Regions from separate parts of the Paenibacillus sp. P32E genome, predicted to be linked through region 4. Evidence: predicted binding sites of a transcription regulator. Region 4 holds the regulator's gene; each other region holds the start of a gene.
The links. Region 4 encodes Rex, which represses fermentation and respiration genes when NADH is low (regulators of the CRP and FNR family bind a similar motif). Its sites were predicted from a motif close to TTGTGAAATATTTCACAA; they were not measured.
Positions count from the first base shown of each region.

Region 1: the regulator Rex is predicted to act here: its motif matches at 1,865-1,882, upstream of qoxA (cytochrome aa3 quinol oxidase subunit II).
Region 2: the regulator Rex is predicted to act here: its motif matches at 1,836-1,853, upstream of adhE (bifunctional acetaldehyde-CoA/alcohol dehydrogenase).
Region 3: the regulator Rex is predicted to act here: its motif matches at 1,511-1,528, upstream of A3848_RS26360 (polymer-forming cytoskeletal protein).

Region 1 covers NZ_LVYY01000001.1:218,461-221,828, forward strand. Annotated here, with positions in the region: gene qoxB (cytochrome aa3 quinol oxidase subunit I) at 1-559, opposite strand, end outside; gene qoxA (cytochrome aa3 quinol oxidase subunit II) at 599-1,618, opposite strand; gene A3848_RS00685 (polysaccharide deacetylase family protein) at 2,120-3,256, shown strand.
Region 2 covers NZ_LVYY01000012.1:77,049-80,416, reverse strand. Annotated here, with positions in the region: gene A3848_RS12755 (ABC transporter substrate-binding protein) at 118-1,584, shown strand; gene adhE (bifunctional acetaldehyde-CoA/alcohol dehydrogenase) at 1,930-3,368, shown strand, end outside.
Region 3 covers NZ_LVYY01000057.1:38,900-42,267, forward strand. Annotated here, with positions in the region: gene A3848_RS26350 (YkoP family protein) at 120-722, shown strand; gene A3848_RS26355 (polysaccharide deacetylase family protein) at 749-1,447, shown strand; gene A3848_RS26360 (polymer-forming cytoskeletal protein) at 1,587-2,147, shown strand; gene A3848_RS26365 (AraC family transcriptional regulator) at 2,266-3,039, opposite strand; gene A3848_RS26370 (LysE family translocator) at 3,056-3,368, opposite strand, start outside.
Region 4 covers NZ_LVYY01000046.1:190,028-193,395, forward strand. Annotated here, with positions in the region: gene dinG (ATP-dependent DNA helicase DinG) at 1-826, shown strand, start outside; gene A3848_RS25520 (redox-sensing transcriptional repressor Rex) at 1,013-1,666, shown strand; gene A3848_RS25525 (amidohydrolase) at 1,653-2,954, shown strand; gene A3848_RS25530 (cell wall elongation regulator TseB-like domain-containing protein) at 3,001-3,368, shown strand, end outside.

The DNA of each region.
Region 1 (3,368 bases), on a different contig from region 4:
CCAGGGAGTAGTAGTTGTTGCCGACCGTCGGACTAAACTCCAGACTTGCCAGCGGGAAGTAGGCCGACCATCCGGCATCCGGCGATCCGCCGATGACGAAGGAAATGTTGAGCAGCATGGCCCCCATAAAGAAAAGCCAGAAGCTGACGGCGTTAAGACGCGGGAAAGCTACGTCGCGTGCGCCGATTTGCAGCGGTACGATAACATTCATCAGACCGATAATGAACGGCATGGCCATGAAGAGGATCATGATCAGACCGTGGGTAGTAAAGACCTCATTATAGTGCTGTGCGTCGAGGAACTTCATTTCCGGCGCTGCGGTTTGCAGACGCATCATCATCGCGTCCACGCCCCCGCGGAACAGCATGAGCAGCGCGGCCAGGATATACATGACGCCGATTTTCTTATGGTCGACCGTGGTCAGCCATTCGCGCCAGAGGTAGCCCCATTTTTTGAAATAGGTAAGCCCGACGAGAATCCCGATAGTAGCAAGTGCGATACTGATCATGGCTCCGTATATCAAGGGTTCGCCGTGAACCTTAAATTTGTCTAAATCCATTAGGGTGGCTCCTTTCAGGTTGTTTCATCGAGCGGTACATTACGAATTGCTGTTTTGCGTCTGTTCATCTACCGGTGAGCTTGGCAGCGGCTGTTCGACTTCCGGATTCGGTTTACTGTCGAACTCGGTCTGGCTCGAAGGCTCCGGTGAAGGATGAATATCCTTATTGTTCTGATGATCCATATTTCCGTTATCCATATCCATCTCCTTGCCTTCACCGCTCATATGCTCGCTGTGGTCTCCCGGAGGAGGGCTGAATTCCAGATGGGTGGAAGAATACGTTTTACGTCCAAGAAAATCGGTGGCGAGCAGGCCCTTGAATTCTTCTTCTGTAAGCTTAGGAGCCGTTTCCTTGACCTCTTTCACCCACTTGTCATAATCCTTGCTGCTCATGACAAGCGCTTCGAATTCCATATGGGCGAAGCCTTTACCGCTGAAGTTGGCATTCTTGCCAATATATGAGCCTTCAGTATCTGCGGAAAGATGAAGCGTGGTAAGCATGTCGCTCATCGCATACTTTTGTCCGGCAAGCTGTGGAATCCATAGGCTCGTGATGGTACCGAAAGAGTACATTCTGAACTCTACTGCCCGGTGCACTGGCATATTGACATAGTTCACGGTTTCAATGCCTTCCTCTGGATAGCTGAAATGCCATTTCCAGTTGGAAGAAGAAGCATAGATGACGAGAGGAGTCTGGTCTTTGTAATCTTCGGCCTGCTTCTCGACAGCGCTAGTCGTTTTGACTGTCACCACGGACAGGAAGGCCACGATAATGATCGGGATAATAATCCAGATCGCTTCGAGCACCTTGTTGCCCTCCTCATGCTCCGGAATGTATCCTTCATTGCTTTTCTTGGCCCGGTATTTCACCAGCACGAAGATATATAAGATGTAGACAACGGCCAGAACACCGAGCATCACGAGAATAGAAAGGATGATGGTGTCAGATAAAGTTCGTGCAGACGGCCCCTTCGGGTTCAGAACAGCGAGTGAACTGCATCCCGGCAGGAGGAGGATGAGGCTGAGAAACAAAGCGTATAACGGTCCCTTTTTTTTCATATAGAACTCCTTCCTTCAATAGTTCTTTTCATGCACCGATCTTTAGCGGGCAAACATTAACCTGTATCTATAGTAAGAACTACTTACCCATAATGCAAAATACATATTTTGTAATAAAAGCTATAATCGTCCTTAAAAATGTCCATTCAGTTAAATATATGTGATCAATTTGTTACAACATCCTTAACGTATGATAAAGATCACAGTAACGGTGCGCCTTAAGGTTATTTTAAGAATGTTCAAATTTTGTTCATAATTTCACAAATGTTACTATTTTCGTCACAAATATTTAAGCCGTAAAAGGCCCGAATTCATTGGGATTTGCTTACTATGACAGCATTCGACTAAGTTTGAGTTCTTTCTGAAAACAATGACAATATGTCATATATCACAGCATAACAGTTACAACTTTTTCTGCTCGCGGTTACAATCTCTCAATTTACGTTATATCTATGTATGCTAAAGTAATAGATAAATATACATAGATTGGAGATTGTGTCGGTGGCTACTAAAAAGATAATGCTCTTATTCATGTCTTTATTCCTGTGCTTCGGTGTCATTCAAACAACAGCAAGTGCAACGGGAGTGAACAAATCTCTGAAGTTGGGGGTAGGGGATACCTTAAGCGGTATCACAGCCGTATCCCAAAATGATACCTATTATGTTCCTCTCCGCGCTTTGGCGGCAGAACTGAAGTGGACCCTCACCGGTCTTCCAGATGGCATTCAGGTCGACGGCGGGGGACGAACGCTCAGGCTGCTGGGGGATAATGGGGGAGCTAAGCTCCAGGATGGAACGGTTGCCAAGGCAGATACATTTCTTCAGAATGGAACATTGATGGTTCCGCTGAAGATAAGCGCCTACCTCGGATATATCATTTCCTTTGAACCGGAGAAATATTTACTGCGCGTCTATGATGCCTCGGCAACCTTGGATGACGCAGGGTTCTTAAGCAAATACAAGAGCGAGCTGACGCCGCCTGTAACCCCCGAAGAACCTGCAAAAACTCCTGTAACCAAGCCGGGTACTACCTTGTATCTGACCTTTGATGACGGACCGTCAGCGACAACATCAGAGCTGCTGGACATCCTGGACAAGTATGATGTCAAGGCAACGTTCTTCATGATTGGACCCAATATGAACCGTTATCCTTCCCAGGTGAAGCGGATTGTGGAGATGGGAAGTGGTCTCGGCTTGCATGGCATGACGCACCGCAAAGAGAAGTTCTATGCGTCTGCCTCTGCTGCACTTGCCGAAATGAACGGGGACAATGCTATCCTTACGAAGATCACTGGCAAAGGGACAACACTGATTCGTCCGCCATACGGCAGCAAGCCTTATTTCACCAAGACCTTTAGAGACAAAGTGCTGGGTCAAGGCTATCATCTGTGGGACTGGAATGTGGACTCGGACGACTGGAAGTACAAAGAAGATAGTGCCACCATCTACACAACAGTCATGAATCAGGTGCATAAGCTGCAACACTCCAGAACCAATCCGGTGATCCTGATGCATGACCAGAAAGCAACACTCAAAGTACTGCCGCGCCTGCTGGAGTCGCTGAAGAAGGAAGGCTATACGTTCGAGATTATTACGAAGGATGTCGAGCCGTTGAATTTCTGGCGGGACAAGCGCTAAGCAACTCAAGGGTTGGAACTTTCGGGGACAACTGTTGGTCATTATGATTTTCTATACAAAGGAGCAAGCTGCGGGGATGAATCAACCCGCAGCCTGCTCTTTTTTTGTCATT
Region 2 (3,368 bases), on a different contig from region 4:
TAGCTGCTTAGATCGTATACCTGCACCTGAAAGGAATATAAATACACCTCGTTTGGTAACGAATTCTCTCTTAAGATGAATCTGTAAGCTAACTATGAATGGAAAAGGGGAGTTTCAATGCGTAAATTTTCCAGCGTCCTGGCCTGTCTGCTTGTGACAGGATCGTTGTTATCTGCCTGCGGCGGCAATAATAACAACAATAGCGCCAAGGGAACCAATGGTGGAGAAGCATCACCGGCGGCAACAGACAAAGCCGCAGACAACAGCAGCGCAGCTACCAACGCACCGGCAGATGATATTACCCAGCGAAAAGTCACCATTAAGATCCACTATCCTACACCGGACCTGACAGAGGTACGGGCCCAGGAGGATGACAAGATCAAGAGGTTCCAGGCGGAATATCCGAATGTAGAGATCGTCAAGGACGACTGGCAGTACAACGTAAGCGAAATCGGGGTGAAAATGGCAGCGAACGAAGCTCCGACCTTCTTCAATACGTATGCAACAGAAGCCAAATTTCTGGTTGAAAAGGGCTGGGTTGCAGACATAACCGATCTCTGGAATAAATACGAGTACAAAGATCAGATCAATCCCGTGCTGCAGAACCAGTTCATTATTGACGGCAAGGTCTACGGCATCACCCAGAAAGGCTATGTCACCACTACGATGATCAATAAGAAGATGCTCGACGGCAAGGGCGTGGCTGTTCCGGCCATGGACTGGACCTGGGATGACATGCTGAATACCGCCAAAGGAGTGGCTGACCCTAAAAAAGGCATCTCTGGTATTGCTCCAATGGGCAAAGGTAATGAAGCAGGCTGGAACTGGACCAACTTCCTGTTCGAAGCCGGCGGAGAAATCCAGAAGATTGACGGTGGCAAGGTTGTGGCTACCTTTAACTCTGATGCGGGTGTGAAGGCGCTGGACTTCTATAAGAAACTGAGATGGGAAGCAAACGCTATTCCTCAGGACTGGGCACTGGGCTGGGGTGACGCTGTTGGCGCATTTCAGCAGGGGCGAACAGCGATGGTTATGGCCGGTTCGGACGGTGTGATTGAGCAAGCCCTGAACCAGGGAGGGTTGAAACCGGAGGATGTGCTTACTTATCCAATGCCTGCTGCGGAAAAGGGCGGTAAGCATACGGGCGTGCTCGGCGGCGACTATCTGGTCATCAACCCGAACGCTACCAAAGATGAGCAGGAGATGGCTTTCCGCTACATTACTTTCGATTACTTCTCTGACAAAGGTCTTGAGGCACTGGATGCCATTCTGCAGCAACGCAAAGCTGACGGCAAATACTTTATCCCGCCGCTTCTGGACTACTATGCCGCTGATTCTGATTTTGGCAAAAAAACCAAAGCAGTCTATGACAAGTACGATATTGTCTATCAATATAACCCGGATATTATGGCATTGCTGGATGGAAAGCCTGAAGCACAATATAATACGCAGGACTATTATGCAACCATGTCCAATGTGATCCAGGAGCTCTTCTCCAAAAAAGGCACAGATTCCAAAACCCAGCTTGACGCTGCAGCCAAGACCGTACAGGAGAAATTCTTTGATACGATTAAGGTAGAGTAGCGCAGGGGGAATAAGGGGATATATGTAAATAGTACTATCACTAAAAGGCCGGGAGACTTCCTGGTCTTTTTTGTTATTCTAATAGAGGCAAAGTATCAGAAAAGTTTTTTATAGTGAAGCATGTCAAGTGAAAAAATTCACGTTCTCATAAACGACAAAAATTAAGCAGAATTTAAACATAAAATGGGATATATACCGGAATATGATCGAATGAAAGCGCTTTGAAAACAAATCAAAAAAAACTTTATACTTTGTGAAAGATTTCACTATACAACCCGTGGCAGAATGTGATAAGATAAGTGTGTAGAGAAAAACAACCTAAAAATTGACAGGAGGACGAGGGAGATGGCAGTTAAGAACGAAGTCGCCGCCCAAGTGAAACAAACCACCGCTGAAGAGTATATTCAGACTTTGGTGGATAAAGCAAAGAAAGCTCAAGAAGCTTACATGGAGCTGGATCAAGAGCAGGTTAACACAATCGTTCATGCAATGGCGTTGGCAGGACTCGACAAGCATATGTACTTGGCAAAGCTGGCTGTAGAAGAAACAGGCCGCGGCGTATATGAAGACAAAATCACGAAGAACATCTTCGCAACAGAATATATCTGGCACGGCATTAAGTATGACAAAACAGTAGGTGTAGTAGAAGACAATCAATACGAAAGTTTCCAGAAGATTGCTGAACCAGTCGGGATCGTTATGGGGATCACACCGGTAACCAACCCAACATCCACTACGATGTTTAAAGCATTGATCGCCGCTAAGACACGTAACCCTATTATATTCGGTTTCCATCCATCTGCGCAAGAGTGTAGCGCCGCAGCAGCCAAAATTCTCCATGACGCAGCTGTAAAAGCTGGTGCTCCTGAAAACTGCATTCAGTGGATTGAGCTTCCTACGATGGACAAAACAAACGCACTGATGAACAATCCGGACGTTGCACTGATCCTGGCAACAGGCGGTTCAGCAATGGTAAAAGCAGCTTACAGCTGCGGTAAACCAGCTCTTGGCGTAGGTCCTGGTAACGTGCCTGCCTTCATTGAAAAGAGTGCTGATATCGATCAGGCAGTAACCGACCTTATCCTTTCCAAAACATTCGACAATGGTATGATCTGCGCTTCCGAACAAGCAGTTATCATTGAAGAAGCAATCTTTGACCAAGTGAAGAAGAAAATGATCGCTAACGGTTGCTACTTTGTAAATAAAGAAGAAGCTGCCAAGCTGACAAGCGGCGCAATGAACGTAGAAAAGTGCGCAGTAAACCCTGCAATTGTAGGTCAATCCGCAGTGAAAATTGCTGAAATGTGCGGAATTCAAGTTCCTGCCGGCACGAAGATTCTGGTAGCTGAGCTTGAAGGCGTAGGCACCAAATATCCGCTGTCCGCTGAAAAATTGAGCCCGGTTCTTGCTTGCTACAAAGTTAAAAACGCAGACCAGGGTATCGAACGCGCAGCACAGATTGTTGAATTTGGCGGTATGGGCCACAGCTCGGCCATCCACTCCAACAACGAAGAAGTGATCATGAAGTTCTCGCACCGTCTGAAAACAGGACGTATTCTTGTCAATTCGCCTTCCACACATGGCGCAATCGGCGATATCTACAATACGAATATCCCTTCACTGACTCTGGGCTGCGGATCTTATGGCCGCAACTCTGTATCGCAGAACGTAACTGCCATCAATCTGATCAACGTGAAAAGGGTGAACCGTCGTACCGTGAATATGCAATGGTTTAAAGTACCTGACAAAATTTACTTCGAAAAGGGATCCACTCAATACCTGGC
Region 3 (3,368 bases), on a different contig from region 4:
GCTGTGCTTTTTTGTAATTTTCATATTATTAATTTGCAGGCAGGGTATAATCATCCGGAAGCGTCAAACAGAGGAAAGGTTCTTATTGAAAATAGATTTTATTAGTTGTTGGAGGAAGGATGAATGAATTGGAACTGAAAATTGGAAAAAATATGGTGCAGTCGCTCTGGATGGCATGGGAAAAGGTATTTGCGCTGGGTTCACATTTTCGCGGGGCCGGGACTTTACACTTTGGGATTTGCAGCGTGATGCTCAAAAAACACAGAGGGCAGGCTATCGTATGCGAGGATTCTACGGTGATTCATGATGGGGAATGGGTAGGCGAGCTGCACCTTGATAATGGCAGCATCCTGAAGCTGATTCAGTCGGAAGGTTCAGACCGGGCTGCACTGCGCACGGCAAGAATGCTGCGTCAATCGATGCTCCAGATTAATGAAGCCTTCGAATCGCAGTCAGAGTTCAAGCAGGTCAAGGCGCTCCTGGGGATCACGCTGCTGCACCGGGGAATCACGCATGGTCTAGGCTTTGAGCAGCAGGCGATGCAGCCGGGATTGTTCAGACGGATGACGACGATTTATCTCCGCCTGCTGCTGTCTGCACTGCACCCGGAAGGGAAGCACAGAGTCAGTCAACACACCGAAAAGCTGGTTCCGATGCTGCTAATCCATTCGCGCTCTTCGATGAAAAACCGTTTTTCCCCCGAACAGAAGCTATCGGGATAAATACATATCCGCTTTAAGGAGGAACTATGCTCTTACATCTGACTATTGGAATCATCAGCATCTTTATTCTATATATGTTAGTCCCCAGTCTGCTTACACGGCTTGCCGGGTACGGCGTCATGCGCCGGGGGACGTCTCCCAAGGAGGTGGCTTTCACCTTTGATGATGGGCCGCATCCGGAGTACACCCCCAGATTGCTGGATCTTCTGGCACAGCATAAAGTAAAAGCCACCTTTTTCGTCCTTGGTTCGCAAGCGGAACGATATCCTGAGCTGATCAAGAGAATGGACCGGGAAGGCCATCAGATTGGCATCCACAATTATATACATACCTCCAATTGGCTGATGCTGCCCGGCACCATCCGGCGCGGACATCTGGAGCGGACCGCAGATATTGTGGAGTCCATTGTTGGCACCAGACCCGATCATTACCGCCCTCCCTGGGGATTAATCAATATGTTCGACTTCTTGCGCCTGAAGCAGTACCGGATTGTGCTGTGGTCGCTGATGGCACATGACTGGAGCCGGGAGAAATGTCAAACCTCTCTGCGCTCTACCTTGTTAAGCCGAATTCATGACGGGTCCATTATTGTGCTGCATGACAGCGGAGATACGCTGGGGGCAGATGGCAATGCTCCGCATTATATGCTGCAGGCTTTGGAGGAAGTATTGCTGCAGCTGAAGACCAGAAATCTGAGATGTGTAAGGCTGGATGAAATGGCTTAGACTATCAGCGTCTATACGTCCAATATCTTAATTTTTTGTTGATAAAAAGTGATAGACACAATTTCGTGAAATTAATCACGTTGTTATTATTAAAATTTTAATATATAATATGAATATACCAAAAACAGGGGGAATTATTGTGAAGCTAGTAAAAGGATTATTGGTTGCAGGTGTGGCGGCAGCGTTGTTGTCGGGTTGTGGAAATAATAATAATAATGCAAATGAAGCGGCTAGTGCATCACCGGCTGCAAGTGCCGCGGCAACTACTACAGATGCACAAAGCACAGCATCCATCGTTAACCAGGCAGATGCCTTTACCAAAGCCGTTAGTGCAGATGGTAACTGGATTGTAGCGATTCTAAATGACCTGACTGTTGACACCGATGTGGTTGTTGCCGGTGAATTCCATGATAAAGGCAAAGCAGAAAATGCTATCTACCGCAAACTGGCTCTGTACGCACAGGATGCAGACCACAAGATCACTGCCAGCTACACGCTGACTGCTCCTAAGGTTACCGTTCAAAGTGAAAACTTCAAAGTGCAGGGCGGAACGATCAAAGGTGACGTTTATGTAGAAGCCAAAGGATTTACTCTGGATAAAACAGCAACAATTGACGGCAACCTGTACTTTAAAAGCGATGATCTGAAAACAAGTGCTGTTCTTGAAGGTAAAGTTACCGGCGAAACAGCCGTTAAATAATTGAGCTTCTAAATCATAGCTATTATAAAATCTTATTGAAAAGCCTGTAGAGCTGACCCATTCCGGGTTCAGAATCTACAGGCTTTTTTTGCAACAGGAATAAAAGACTGTCAATCTCTCAATTCAGCTGTGACCTATATTCATAGGCCGTAATGCCGAACATACTTTTGAAATGCCTGTTGAGATGGGTCAGATCCGTAAATCCGCATTCGGTGACGGCGGTATAGACATCCTTGGTCCGCTCGATGGCTTGCTTGGCATGCTCTACTTTGCAGTTCAGGAAGAATTGATATGGTGAGATGCCGGTATGGCTCTTGAATGCCCGGATGAACTGGTATTTGGACATTCCAAACTCCTGGCAAAGATCGTCCAGCTTCAATACGTGATCTATGCTGAAATACATTTTTTCTTTTGCTTGCTCGACAAGCTTGTTATTCGTTCTCTGCCCCGTATCGAAATGCGTCTGTGAGACGAGACCGGCTATTTTCATTAGCAGCTCGCTGCACAGCACTTCATCTTTGCCCGACTGTATGGCATAACTCAGTCTTAATATGCACGACGCTAACTCTGCATCGTAGACAATGGGAGAGGAGAAGCGCAATTCTTGGCCGCCGAGGATCTCCGAGAACAAGTCCGGCTTGATGTACAGCATCACATAGTCAATGCCTTCCCTGTCATAAGAGCTGCCGTCATGATACTGTTCCCGGTTGAACAGCATGACGCCATTTCTATGGGAGGCCTGATAGCTCCCCTCCAGATTATATTGCTGTATGCCGCGCAGGGTTACGCCGATGGCATATTCCTCGTGGCAATGCTTTTTGTAAGTGAAATCGGTAAAACTTGCCGACAAAGCCAGGATACCTGCTGATTTGGCATAGTTGAATTTCTCCACGCGGCTCACCTCCAAGCTATAGAATTCCCGATACCATTACTGCAGAATATAACATAAACAAGGCCATTAGAGTATTAATCAACCGGTGATGCTCCAGCAGCAATCTTCTGAAGACAGCGCCGCACACGACCCAGGTCACAAACGCCAGAAATCCGATAACTGTAATCATCAGCACAAACAGAAAGGAAGCGGATGATGAAGTATAATAGGGCAACACGTAGCTGGGAATTACAGTTAGAGTGAATAGCAGCACTTTCGGATTGATAAACTGCATCAGCAGGCCTGAGGTAAAACTGGTTGTCTGCACCGGCGTGGCGTCCGCTCGCCCC
Region 4 (3,368 bases):
GGAACTCTTTTTTGATAAAAAGAAAAGCATAGTCCTTACTTCAGCTACTTTGTCCGTAGATAAGTCCTTTCAATTTATGATTGATAATCTGGGACTGGGCGAGTCTGCAGAACAGGGAAGGCTGATGACAGCACTGCTCCCATCTCCGTTTAAGTACCGTGAACAGGCACTTCTGGTCATACCGCGTGATTTCCCCAGTGTCAAAGGCAGTGTGGGCGATGCCCGTTTTGTCGATAAGCTGGTGCATTCATTGGCGGAGGCTGCTGTGGCTACACGGGGCCGGATGCTTGTGCTCTTCACTTCCTATAAAATGCTGCGCCAAGTCTATGATCCTCTAAAGGAGGCGCTTGTCTCCGAGGACATTACGGTACTGGGGCAGGGAGTGGAAGGCGGCAGCCGGAGTAAGCTGATCCGGCGTTTTCAGGACAGCTCCGCCTCTGTATTGCTCGGAACAAGCAGCTTCTGGGAAGGTGTGGATATTCCCGGCGAGGCTTTGACCTGTCTGGCCATTGTCAGACTGCCTTTTCAACCACCGAACCATCCGCTTGCGGAGGCTAAGGCAGAGCTGCTTCAGGCACAGAAAAAGAACCCGTTTATGAAGCTGTCGGTTCCCCAGGCGGTTATCCGCTTCAAACAGGGTTTCGGCCGGCTGGTGCGTACTGCCCAGGACCGGGGTATTGTTATAGTATATGATACCAGGGTTATCGAATCTTATTACGGAAAGTATTTCCTCTACTCGCTGCCTGGACCCAAAATGGAGCATATGCTGACGGATCAGATGGTTCCGCGAATTGCGGAATGGCTTGAAGACGGCAGCGTATCTTAACCTGCAATCATTTCAAATATAGTCAAGGAACAACGAAGCTCTGTTCTCCTGGTATCCGGTTCGTGCTGAGATACCAGGGAATGGATTGTACTTATGCTCACAAAACTTGGCATATGCTTACGAAGTGAGTTTTGTACGAAGTAATACTATGATGCATTGCTCACAAAACTTTTAGGAGGAGAAAATATGAAATCGGATAAAATATCGGAGGCCGTGGTACGCAGACTTCCAGTGTACCTGCGCTTCCTGAATGATCTCCTGAAGCGTGAAATCTCCACCGTATCTTCCCAGGAGCTGGGACAAAAGCTGGATCTGAATCCGGCGCAAATCCGCAAGGATTTGGCCTATTTCGGGGATTTCGGCAGAAAAGGTATTGGCTATGATGTGTCATACCTGATTGAGAAAATCCGCCATATCTTGAAGCTTGACCAGCAAATCAACGTGGCATTGGTGGGTGCAGGTAATCTCGGCCACGCTCTCTCAAATTACAATGCTTACTTGAAGGACACGATGAAAATCACTGCTGTTTTTGATTCCTATGCTCCCAAGGTCGGGCAGAAAATCAACTCACTCATTGTCCAGCCCATGGAAGAGCTGGGAAGCACGATCCGCGAGCAGGGCATCCGCATCGGTATTATCACTGTACCGGATAGTGAAGCACAGAATGTTGCAGATATTCTGGTGGATTCAGGCATTGAGGCGATCCTTAATTTTGCACCCGTAATCTTGAAGACGCCGTCCAACATCCGGATTCACGCCGCTGATTTTACTACCGATTTGCAGAGTCTGGCCTATTATTTGCACGATGGAAAGGACGAAGTGGAAGATGAACAGCAATAAGACAGTAATTGTAAATGGGCGATTTCTGGTTCCGGGTACGGAAAGTCCGGTTCTAAGCGGCTATATGACTATAGAAAATGATCTCATCACATACATAGGAGAAGTCAAACCTGTTATTGAAGAAGGGACACAGATCGTTGACGGCAGCCGTCTGCTGTTCATGCCGGGTCTGGTCAACACCCATGGCCACACCGCCATGTCTCTGCTCCGCGGATATGGGGATGACATGGTTCTTCAGAACTGGCTGCAGGAGAAGATGTGGCCCATGGAAGAAAAATTCACTAGTGACGATGTCTACTGGGGAACCTCTTTGTCTGTACTGGAAATGCTGAAGGGAGGCACAACCACCTTCCTGGATATGTATGACCATATGGACAGGGTTGCTGAGGTTTCAGAGCAGTCGGGAATGCGTGCCGTGCTTATGCGCGGGGTTATCGGCCTCTGTCCTGAGGATGTGCAGAACCATAAGCTGGCGGAGGCGATAGCCTTTGCGCGGAATTGGCATGGAAAGGCGGATGGAAGGATCACAACGATGATTTCCCCGCATGCCCCTTACACCTGTCCTCCTGAATTTTTCGTGAAATTTGTACAGGCTGCCCATGATCTGAACCTGCCTATGCATACACACATGTCCGAAACCCGGCGGGAGGTCGAGCAGAATGCCGCAGATTACGGCCTGCGTCCGGTAGCGCATCTGGAGAAGCTGGGGATGTTCACGCGCCCGGCCCTCGTGGCTCACGGGGTTCATTTGAATGATGAAGAAATAGAGATTCTAGCACGTTACAACGTAGGGGTATCCCATAATCCTGGCAGTAACTTGAAGCTCGCAAGCGGTGTAGCACGGGTACCGGAGCTGTTGCGTGCAGGAGTCAAGGTATCGCTGGGCACTGACGGTGCGGCAAGCAATAATAATCTGGATATGTTCGAGGAGATGCGCCTGGCTGCTCTGATCCACAAAGGTGTGAGCGGAGATCCAACAGCAGTACCTGCACCGGAAGCATTGCTGATGGCGACCGAATACGGCGCACAGTCGATTTTCCTGGACAACACAGGCCGGCTGGCTCCGGGAATGAAGGCTGATTTCATTGCCCTGGATATTGACCAGCCGCACTTCCTGCCTCATACAGACCTGCTCTCCCATGCCGTGTATTCAGCGAGTGCTAAGGATGTCGAGCATGTATGGGTGAATGGTAAGCAGGTTGTGAAGAATGGACAGTGCCTGACTTTAGATGAGGAACGAATCCGCCGCAAAGCACAGGAAACCTTTGAAAGCCTGCTGAAACGGTAAAAAGAACAGGATCTATGAAGCATCCAGAGGAAAGGGAGCTGCAACTTTGAAGAAAAGAAGAAAATGGCTTCTGCTGGGGATACTCCTGGTTCTGCTCCTTCTGTTCGGACTAAGCCAGTTCTATGCTTATGTGATGAAAGACCAGTGGAACGAACGCAGTGCAGCCAGAGAGGTTGCTGAAGCAAGGGCAGGATTGACCGAGGTAACCAAAGCACAGAAGTCCGTATGGGACGAAAATTCGGTATACTGGGTACTTACAGGACGAAATGCAGCTGGAACGGACCTTATGGTATGGGTACGCTTTACGCTCGACGGCAAACCTGCCGGAGGAGACAACGGTGTATACGTGGAAGAGGTGTCCAAAGGCACATCTGAGCAGAAGATCCGGTCTATCATTGCGTCAGACCTCCCCGG